2 regions of the Rhodoferax sp. GW821-FHT09E07 genome follow, and region 1 is predicted to be linked to the other one. Evidence: predicted binding sites of a transcription regulator. Region 1 holds the regulator's gene; the other holds the start of a gene.
The links. Region 1 encodes FNR, which switches genes on or off when oxygen is low (the NO sensors DNR and NnrR bind a similar motif). Its sites were predicted from a motif close to TTGATNNNNATCAA; they were not measured.
Positions count from the first base shown of each region.

Region 2: the regulator FNR is predicted to act here: its motif matches at 2,185-2,198, upstream of AC07OE_RS01680 (hemerythrin domain-containing protein).

Region 1 covers NZ_JBWKOP010000002.1:510,944-515,358, forward strand. Annotated here, with positions in the region: gene hemN (oxygen-independent coproporphyrinogen III oxidase) at 1-1,231, opposite strand, end outside; gene fnr (fumarate/nitrate reduction transcriptional regulator Fnr) at 1,346-2,146, shown strand; gene AC07OE_RS05575 (hypothetical protein) at 2,150-2,383, opposite strand; gene AC07OE_RS05580 (FixH family protein) at 2,405-2,686, opposite strand; gene ccoG (cytochrome c oxidase accessory protein CcoG) at 2,697-4,166, opposite strand; gene ccoP (cytochrome-c oxidase, cbb3-type subunit III) at 4,188-4,415, opposite strand, start outside.
Region 2 covers NZ_JBWKOP010000001.1:334,026-338,440, forward strand. Annotated here, with positions in the region: gene AC07OE_RS01670 (serine hydrolase domain-containing protein) at 1-353, shown strand, start outside; gene AC07OE_RS01675 (NADP-dependent oxidoreductase) at 465-1,514, opposite strand; gene AC07OE_RS01680 (hemerythrin domain-containing protein) at 1,628-2,131, opposite strand; gene AC07OE_RS01685 (2OG-Fe dioxygenase family protein) at 2,271-3,017, shown strand; gene AC07OE_RS01690 (GGDEF domain-containing protein) at 3,022-4,415, shown strand, end outside.

The DNA of each region.
Region 1 (4,415 bases):
CGGCAAAGTAGCTTTTGAACTCCACCAGAAAGGCCAGGTTGATGGACTCGAACTGCAGCTGGCCCTGGCACATCAGCGCCATGATGACGGCGCGGCGCACCAGGTCATCGCGGGTGACGGCCAGGCCGCGCACTACGGGGAAGCGGCCCTGGTCCAGGTAGTCGTAATACTCGTCCAGCGTCTTGGCGTTTTGGCTGTAGGTGGCGCCAATGCGGCCAATGGCGGACACGCCCAGCGCGATCAGGTCGCAATCGGGCTGGGTGCTGTAACCCTGGAAATTGCGGTGCAAGCGCCCCTGCCGCTTGGCCACGGCCAAAGCGTCTCCCGGCAAGGCAAAGTGGTCCATGCCCACGTACACGTACCCCGCGCCCATGAAGGCTTCGAGCGAGCGCGACAGCATGGATACCTTGGAGGCCGCACTGGGCAGGGCCACCGTGGCAATGCGCCGCTGCGGCTTGAAACGCTCGGGCAAATGGGCGTAGGCGTACAGCGCAATGCGGTCGGGCCGAAGCTGGTTTACCTGGGCCAGGGTGCGGTCAAAGGACTCAGGGCTTTGCTGGGGCAGTCCGTAGATCAAATCCACATTGATCGATTCAAAACCCCGGGCGCGCGCGGCTTCCACCAGCGCAAACACCTGGTCGGCAGGCTGCACGCGGTGCACTGCCTTCTGCACCGCAGGGTCAAAGTCCTGCACGCCAAAGCTCAGGCGGTTGAAACCCAGCTCGGCCAGGGTGTCCAACCGTTGTGGATCGATGGTGCGGGGATCCACCTCAATGGAGTATTCGCCACCAGGCACTAGGTTGAAGTTGCGCCGCAGCATGCCCATGAGCTCGCCCAGCTCGGCGTCGTTCAAGAACGTGGGGCTGCCGCCGCCCAGATGCAGCTGGCTGACGGTCTGCCCCCGGCCGATGACGGCGGTGTGCAGGTCCACCTCGCGGCTCAGGTAGCGCAGATACGGCGCGGCGCGATCGTGGTGTTTGGTGATTATTTTGTTGCAGGCGCAGTAGTAGCACAGCGACTCGCAGAACGGAATATGCACGTACAGGGACAGCGGCAGCGCCAGCGCGGCGGCCCCGCTACGGCGCTGTGACAGTGCTTGGGCATAGTCTTCGGCGGTAAAAGCCTCTACAAAGCGGTCTGCAGTGGGGTACGAGGTGTAACGCGGCCCTGAAACGTCAAATCGGGTCAACAATCCTTCGGGTACAGAGGTGGGTTCGGCGACTGCGTTCATGAATGCTCCATCTAACGCAGCAACTGTGACGCAAACGCCGGACCCTGCACTTGATCCAAATCAAGTCGCACGCGCTTGGCTAGGCGGATAATTGACTTGCATCAGGGGAACACCATGTTTGAAACAACTTTGCGGACCGGAAAACCAGGCGAGGCCCAAACGCCCATCGCCATCACGCCTGTGTCTACGGCGCCTCTAAGCCCGCAGACCATCAAAGTGGCGTGCTCCAATTGCAATTTGCGGGAACTGTGCATGCCCCTGGGCTTGAGCCCCAGCGAGCTGGACCGCATCGATGACGTAGTGGCCAGCCGGCGCAAGGTCAAGCGTGGCGACACCCTGTTTCGCAGTGGCGAGCGCTTTACCAGCCTGTACGCTATTCGCACTGGCTTTTTCAAAACCTGCGTGGCCTCGGAAGATGGCCGTGACCAGGTGACCGGCTTTCAAATGGCCGGCGAGGTCATTGGGCTGGATGGCATCGTGAGCGAGCGCCACAGCTGCGATGCGGTTGCACTGGAAGACGCAGAGGTCTGCGTCATGCCGTTTGAGCGCATTGAAGAACTCTCCCGCGAAGTGAATGCGCTGCAGCGCCATGTGCACAAGATCATGAGCCGCGAGATCGTGCGTGAGAACGGGGTCATGCTGCTGCTGGGCAGCATGCGGGCCGAGGAGCGCCTGGCGGCATTTTTGCTGAACCTGGTGCAGCGTCTGCATGCTCGGGGGTTCTCGCAATCCGAGCTGGTGTTGCGCATGACGCGCGAAGAAATTGGCAGCTATCTGGGCCTGAAGCTGGAGACTGTGAGCCGCACGTTCTCCAAGTTCGTGGACGACGGCATTGTGGAAGTGAAGCAGCGGCATGTGCGCATCATCAACACCGATGCGCTCAAGGACATTGTCAACCCCAAGGTCTGCAACTAAGCCTTATTCGTTGACTTCAGCCGCACTCAGGCTGAGCACGGCGGTGAGGCCGCTGGACAGCGATGTCACCGCCCAAAACGTGAAGAAAGCCAAGGTATAGACGCCCTTGCGAGGCAGCTCCAAGGGCAGTCCCAGCCACTGCAGATCCTGCGGATCCACGACGGCGAAAACAAAAATCTCCAGCACGCAGGCCATCAAAAAAGCCGGCCAGACGATGGCCATCCATTTGCCGCGCATAGGACTCCTTTCAGGCCCCGGTCAGGGCGCCTTGGGTGCCGCGATGGGATCTGCTACCCCGGTCGCTGCGTGGTTGCGGGCCTTCATGGCGGGCGCCAGGCTTTGCGGGGTATCCGCCAGGGTGCGGTTGATCTCCACACCGTTTTGGTAGTAGTTCTCGTCCACCAGTGGGTCCGAGCCCACTGCAGCCAGATAGAACGTAAAGAAGCTGGCGATGACCACGGTCAGCGGGCCTGAGACGACCAGCCACACATGGCCAAATTGCCACCAGGGACGGGAATCAACAGCTGCGGGATTGGACATGAAAATCTCCTTAACGGGGAACAATGAACACAGATTTTTCGGTAACACGGGCACCGTCCTGCTCGGCGGTTACCGTGAAATGGATGGGGTGCGAACCTGCTGCTGCACCTTCGTACGGCAACTGCACCCGCACGGCGACCCAGCGTGACTGCGTGGCGTCAATTTCGACGGCGGGCTCTGAAGCCACGGCCAGCCCTGGCAGTCCCTCCACCGCAATCTGAAAGCGCTGCGATGTCTCGGTCGCATTCATCACCTGCAGGCGGAACACGTTTTCAATACGACCGCCTGAGGCAATCCGCGCCAGCGCACCGCGATCCCGCTCCACGTCAACCTTGAAGCCGGGTCGCAAGTACAAACTGACCAGCATGGCCACGACCACCGCTCCCAGAATGCCGGTATATACCAGCACGCGGGGGCGCAGCACATGGCGCCAGGTCTGGGCGGGGGTCCAATGCTGGCTCACGGCATTTTGGGTGGAGTACTTCACCAGCCCGAGCGCATAGCCCATCTTGTCCATCACCGTGTCGCACACATCGGCACAAGCGCCACAGCCTATGCACTCGTACTGCAGCCCATTGCGGATGTCGATGCCCGTGGGGCACACCTGCACACACAAACTGCAGTCCACACAGGCACCCAGGTTCAGGGCGGCGGGATCGGCTTTTTTGGACCGCGCTCCCCGCGGCTCGCCACGCTCCTGGTCATAGGTCACCACTAGCGTGTCTTTGTCAAACATGGCGCTCTGGAAGCGCGCATAGGGACACATGTACTTGCACACCTGCTCGCGCAGAAAACCGGCGTTGCCATAGGTGGCAAAGCCGTAGAACAAAACCCAGAAAATTTCCCAGGGACCCAACGTCAACGCCAGCACTTCATGGGACAGTGCGTGGATGGGCGTGAAATAGCCCACAAAGGTGAAGCCGGTCCACAACGCCACGCCAATCCACAAGCACTGTTTGGCCGTTTTGCGCAGCAGCTTTTCGGGGGTCCACGGTCCGGCATCGCGGCGCATACGGGCCGAGCGGTCGCCCTCGGTGAGCTTCTCCAACCAAAGGAAGATCTCCGTGTAGACAGTTTGCGGGCAGGCATAACCACACCACAGGCGGCCCGCCACGGCGGTGAACAGGAACAGCCCCAGTGCAGAGATGACCAGCAAGCCGGTAAGGTAAACAAAGTCCTGCGGGTACAGCACCAAGTTAAAAATGAAGAAGCGCCGCGCGCCCAAGTCAAACAACACAGCTTGGCGCTGGCCCCATTCCAACCAGGGCAGACCGTAGAAGACCAACTGCGTCAGGAACACGCAGGCCCAGCGCCAGCGCGAGAAGAAGCCCGTCACGCTGCGCGGATAGATCTTCTTATGCGCCTCGTACAGGGCGACCATCTCCGCGTCGGCCCCTTCAGGCGGCGCAATCGGCCCCTTGTCAGGCGACACGGCGATAGGGATCACCTTGTTGTGCGGGGCGTTGGCGGAGGGGTTCAAGCGGATTCCTGACAAAAGCCTTTACTTGGCTGCGGCCCCGTTGGACAAGCCCCAAACATACGAAGCGAGCACCTTGATCTGCTCAGGGCTGAACTTCTCACCCTGGGCGGGCATCTGATTGATCTTGCCGTTGTTGACCATGGAGATGATGGCGTTCTCGCCGTAGCCGTGCAGCCAGATATCGTCCGTGAGGTTGGGAGCGCCCAGTGCCTGGTTGCCCTTGCCGTCCGGTCCGTGGCAGGCAGCGCA
Region 2 (4,415 bases), on a different contig from region 1:
TGCTGTCCGGTGGCGCAGCGCCTGCGGGCCCGCGCATCCTGAGCCCGTCCACCGTGCGCACCATGACGGCAGACCACCTGGGGAGCATCGAGCCCTACCGTGCAGGCCGCTCTGGCGAGCTGCTGCCGCCCGGCCACGGCTTTGGTCTGGGCTTTGCCGTGCGCACGCACGAGGGCGTTGCCTCCATGGCTGGTAGCAAGGGCTTGTACTACTGGGGTGGCATTGCGGGCACCACCTTCTTTGTGGACCCGGCCAAAGACTTCTTCGCCATCCTGATGACGCAGGCGCCCAACCAGCGCGACTACTACCGGCCTCTGTTCCGAAACCTGGTGTACGCGGCGCTGAACGACTGAGCCCCCTTTGGGCACCGGGCAGGGTGGCTTAAGGATTAAATAGGCCTCTAGCCCCCGTGGAATATGCGCAGGTAGCTACCAAAAAAGTAGCAAGCCGCGCACCCGCGAGTCTCAGCCCTTTGCCACTTCCAGCACCAGCTTGCCAAAGTTTTCGCCGTTGAACAGCTTGAGCAATGTCTCCGGGAAGGTCTGCAGGCCCACCACCACGTCTTCCTTGCTCTTCATGCGGCCGTCTTTCAGGTAGCCAGCCATTTCGGCCACGGCCAGGTGGTAGCGGTCGGCATAGTCGAACACGACGATACCTTCCATGCGGGCGCGGTTCACCAGCAGGCTCAGGTAGTTCTTGGGGCCCTGCACGGCGGTCGTGTTGTTGTACTGGCTGATGGCGCCGCAGATGATGATGCGGGCCTTGCGGTTGATGCGGGCCAGCACGTCGTCGAGGATCTCGCCGCCCACGTTGTCGAAGTAGATGTCCACGCCCTTGGGCGCGTGTTCCTTCAGACCTGCGCGCACGGCGCCGGGGCCGGCCTTGTAGTCAATGCACGCGTCAAAACCCAGCTCCTTCACCACCCAGTCGCATTTGGCAGCGCCGCCGGCAATGCCCACCACGCGGCAGCCCTTGATCTTGGCCATCTGGCCCACGGTCTGGCCCACGGCACCGGCCGCGCCAGACACGACCACGGTCTCACCGGCTTGGGGCATGCCCACGTCCATCAGGCCAAAGTAGCCGGTCATGCCGGGCATGCCCAGCACGTTGAGCCACTGTGTCAGCGTGCCGGCACGCAGGTCGATCTTCACCAGACCGTTGCGCTTCATCTCGTCCTGGGCGATGGTGATGTATTCCTGCACGCCAAAGCCTGCACTCACGTAGTCGCCCACGGCGTATTGGGGGTTCTTGCTGGCCACCACCACGCCCACACCGCCGGCGCGCATGACTTCGCCAATGCCCACGGGCGGGATGTAGCTCTTGCCTTCGTTCATCCAGCCGCGCATGGCGGGGTCAAGGCTCAGTGCCAGGGTCTTGAGGGTCACACCGCCCTCAGCCGGTTCGGCCACGGGTTCGGTGGTGTGACTCCAGTTGGCCGCGGTGGGCATGCCCACGGGGCGGGCTGCCAGGCGAATCTGGTGGTTGACGAGGTTGACGAGGTTGGCGAGGGACATGGAGGGCTCCTGAAAAAGGGGCGACGGGCACCGCGTGCCAGCCGGGAGCGCATCGTAGCGCCGGCCCTGCGGGCGCGGGGTAGCCAAGGTGACAAACGGCTGGGGTGCTGGCTCTAATCGCCGCAACTGCCCCCGCAGCCTTGGATTGCCTGGGCGGGCAAGCGGTCGGGCTGGGTAATGGCGCCCGTAGCCGGGTCATAGCCGGCCGAGCGCAGGTGCAGAGCCAGCGAGGCGTCCATGCTCTGCGCATGCTGTGGAAACCACAAGCCCAACTCACGTGCCATCTGGCGCACCACATCCAGATCGCCCGCATGGCCACGCGCTTCGCCCTCGCGCATCACCTGCAGGATGACCTTGTGTTGTGTGGCGTGGCAGTTGCCGGCAGCGAAGCCGGTGTCCTGCATCCATTGGTCTTCGCGGTCAAAGTGGTTCTGCGTGTGCGCGATCAGCGCGACCCAGCGGGGCAGCAGCAGTGCGTCCGGGGCCTGCACGACGTCGGCCAGCAGTGTCACAAACTCTTGGTGGGTGGCATCCATCAGCGGCATGTCCAGGGACAGGGCATCGCTCCACTGCAGGGGCGCGGGAGTGAACGGGGGCGGGGTCAGGGTGGCGGTCATGGGGCACTCTCCAAAGGGGTGCGTCAGAGTAGCCCGCAGCGGCCCCGGCGGCATTGACCCACATCAGGCAGCGTGCACTCTTCTGGGTTGATAATGCCTCGCAGCCGAACCTGCGGCGCCCTCTGTGCTTGTTGCCAACATGACCATTTCCTTTCCGCCCCCCGCCATTGCCGATCCCCATGCGCTGGATGCCACTTTGCAACGCCAGGGCTATGCAGTGCTGGCTGCGGAGCAGGTCGGGACTCTGGCCGCGATCAATTTGGCAGCCTTGATGGCCTGGCGCCCGCTCTGGGGCGATCTGCCTCCCGACGCCTACCTGCGCGATGGTGGCCGCTACCGCCGCCGCCGCCATAGCTGCTTTGTGGTTCAGGGCTCTGCGGTAACCCAAGCCCCCCATCGACCCCACTGGCAGCCCGTGGCTTACAACGCCTTGCATGGAGGCATGCAGCGCCACTTTGAACCCATGCAGCCGACTATGGTCAGCCAGCCGGTCTGGCAGCAGTTGCTGGCCTGGCTGGGCCAGGTGGCCAGTGCGCTCAAAGGCCAGCACACCTGGTACGCCGAAGCGCACCAGTTCCGTATTGACACCACCGACGGCATTGGCCGCCCCACGCCCGAAGGTGCGCACCGTGATGGCGTGGATCTGGTGGCCGTGTTCTTGGTGAATCGTGAGGGCATCAAAGGCGGGGAGACCCGCGTGTTTGATGCGGCCGGCCCCAACGGCCAGCGCTTCACGCTGACGCAGCCCTGGTCCTTGTTGCTGCTGGACGATGCGCGGGTCATCCACGAATCGACACCCATTCAGCCTGAGGCGGAGGGCGGGCACCGCGATACCCTGGTGGTTACGCTGCGCAGTGGCGGTTTTCAGGGCGACGCGGAGAGCTGAACCCATGATGTCCTGTTCGCCCGAAGAGCTGCAGAAGAAAGGCCAGGAGTTGCTGGCCAAGTGGCAGGCTTGCCAGGCCCAGCCGGGCTTTGACGGGCTGGTGGAATTTGCGGTCACCGTCTCCAGCCTCACCGAATTTTTGGAGGCGCGCGGTCTCTCGGGCTTGCACCAGAGCGCCCATGCGTTGGAGCAAAAGGTGCTCTCGCTGTTTGACCAGACCTCGGCGGGGTCGGCCTTGGGAGCCGAGGCCTTGCAGGCACTGAGCCAGCAGGTGCAGGAGTTTTTGGACCGTGCCCAGGCGTTTGCCCGCGGCCAGGTGGCCCCGGCAGAAGAACGGCGCAACCAGCCCGACGCTCCGCAGACTGCCAGCTTGGTACCCGTGCACAAAGTGGCGTTTGTCACCACCCAACCGGCACCTTGGAAAGACCTGGTAGCCCAAGTGGGGTACTTCAACGTGCAGGTGGAGTTGTTTGCCACAGTGCAGGCTTTGCCAGCTGCGCCCGAACCCTCCATCGTGCTGGTGGATGCGGTGGGGCTGGCGCTGCCGGACTTTGTCGCCCGAGTACAGGCCCTGCGCGGGCAGTTTTCGGCCAGTACCATCATGGGACTGAACCTGGGCAGCGATTTTGAAAGCCTGCAGCACGCGCTGGGTGCGGGCTGTGATGCCTGCTTTGCAGCGGGAACCCAGCATTCGGCCATCATCGCGCGCATCATCAAGCTGTGCAGCAATGAGCAGGAGCCGCCTTACCGCGTGCTGGTGGTGGAAGACTCCAAAACCGCGGGTGCCCTGATTCGGCGCACCTTGTCAGAGAGTGGCATGGAGTCGCTGGCCATCACGCGCCCGCAGGAGGTGCTGACCGCGCTGGCCCAGTTCCAGCCCGATCTGGTGCTGATGGACATGTACATGCCCGGTTGCACGGGGGTGGAGGTGACGCGCGTGATCCGCCAGCACGCCGAGTTCTTGTCCACGCCGGTGGTGTACCTCTCGGGGGACAGTAACGTCGCGCTGCAGGTGGATGCCCTGCGCCTGGGCGGCGACCACTTCCTGACCAAGCCCTTCAACCCCGTGATCCTCAACGCGGTGGTGAAAAGCAAGATCGACCGCTACCGCACGCTGCGCCGCACCATGCTGCACGACAGCCTGACCGGCTTGTTCAACCACACCACCTCCAAGCAGCATTTGCAAGCCGCCATCAACGCGGCGCGCCAGCAGGGCGGCCAGCTCTGTGTGGCCATGATAGACATCGACCACTTCAAGGCGGTGAACGATACCTACGGCCACCCCATGGGCGACCAGGTGATCCGCAACGTGGCCTGGTTGCTTCGGCAGCGCGTACGCAAAACCGATTCGGTGGGGCGCTATGGGGGCGAAGAGTTTGTGGTGCTGTTGCCGGGCTC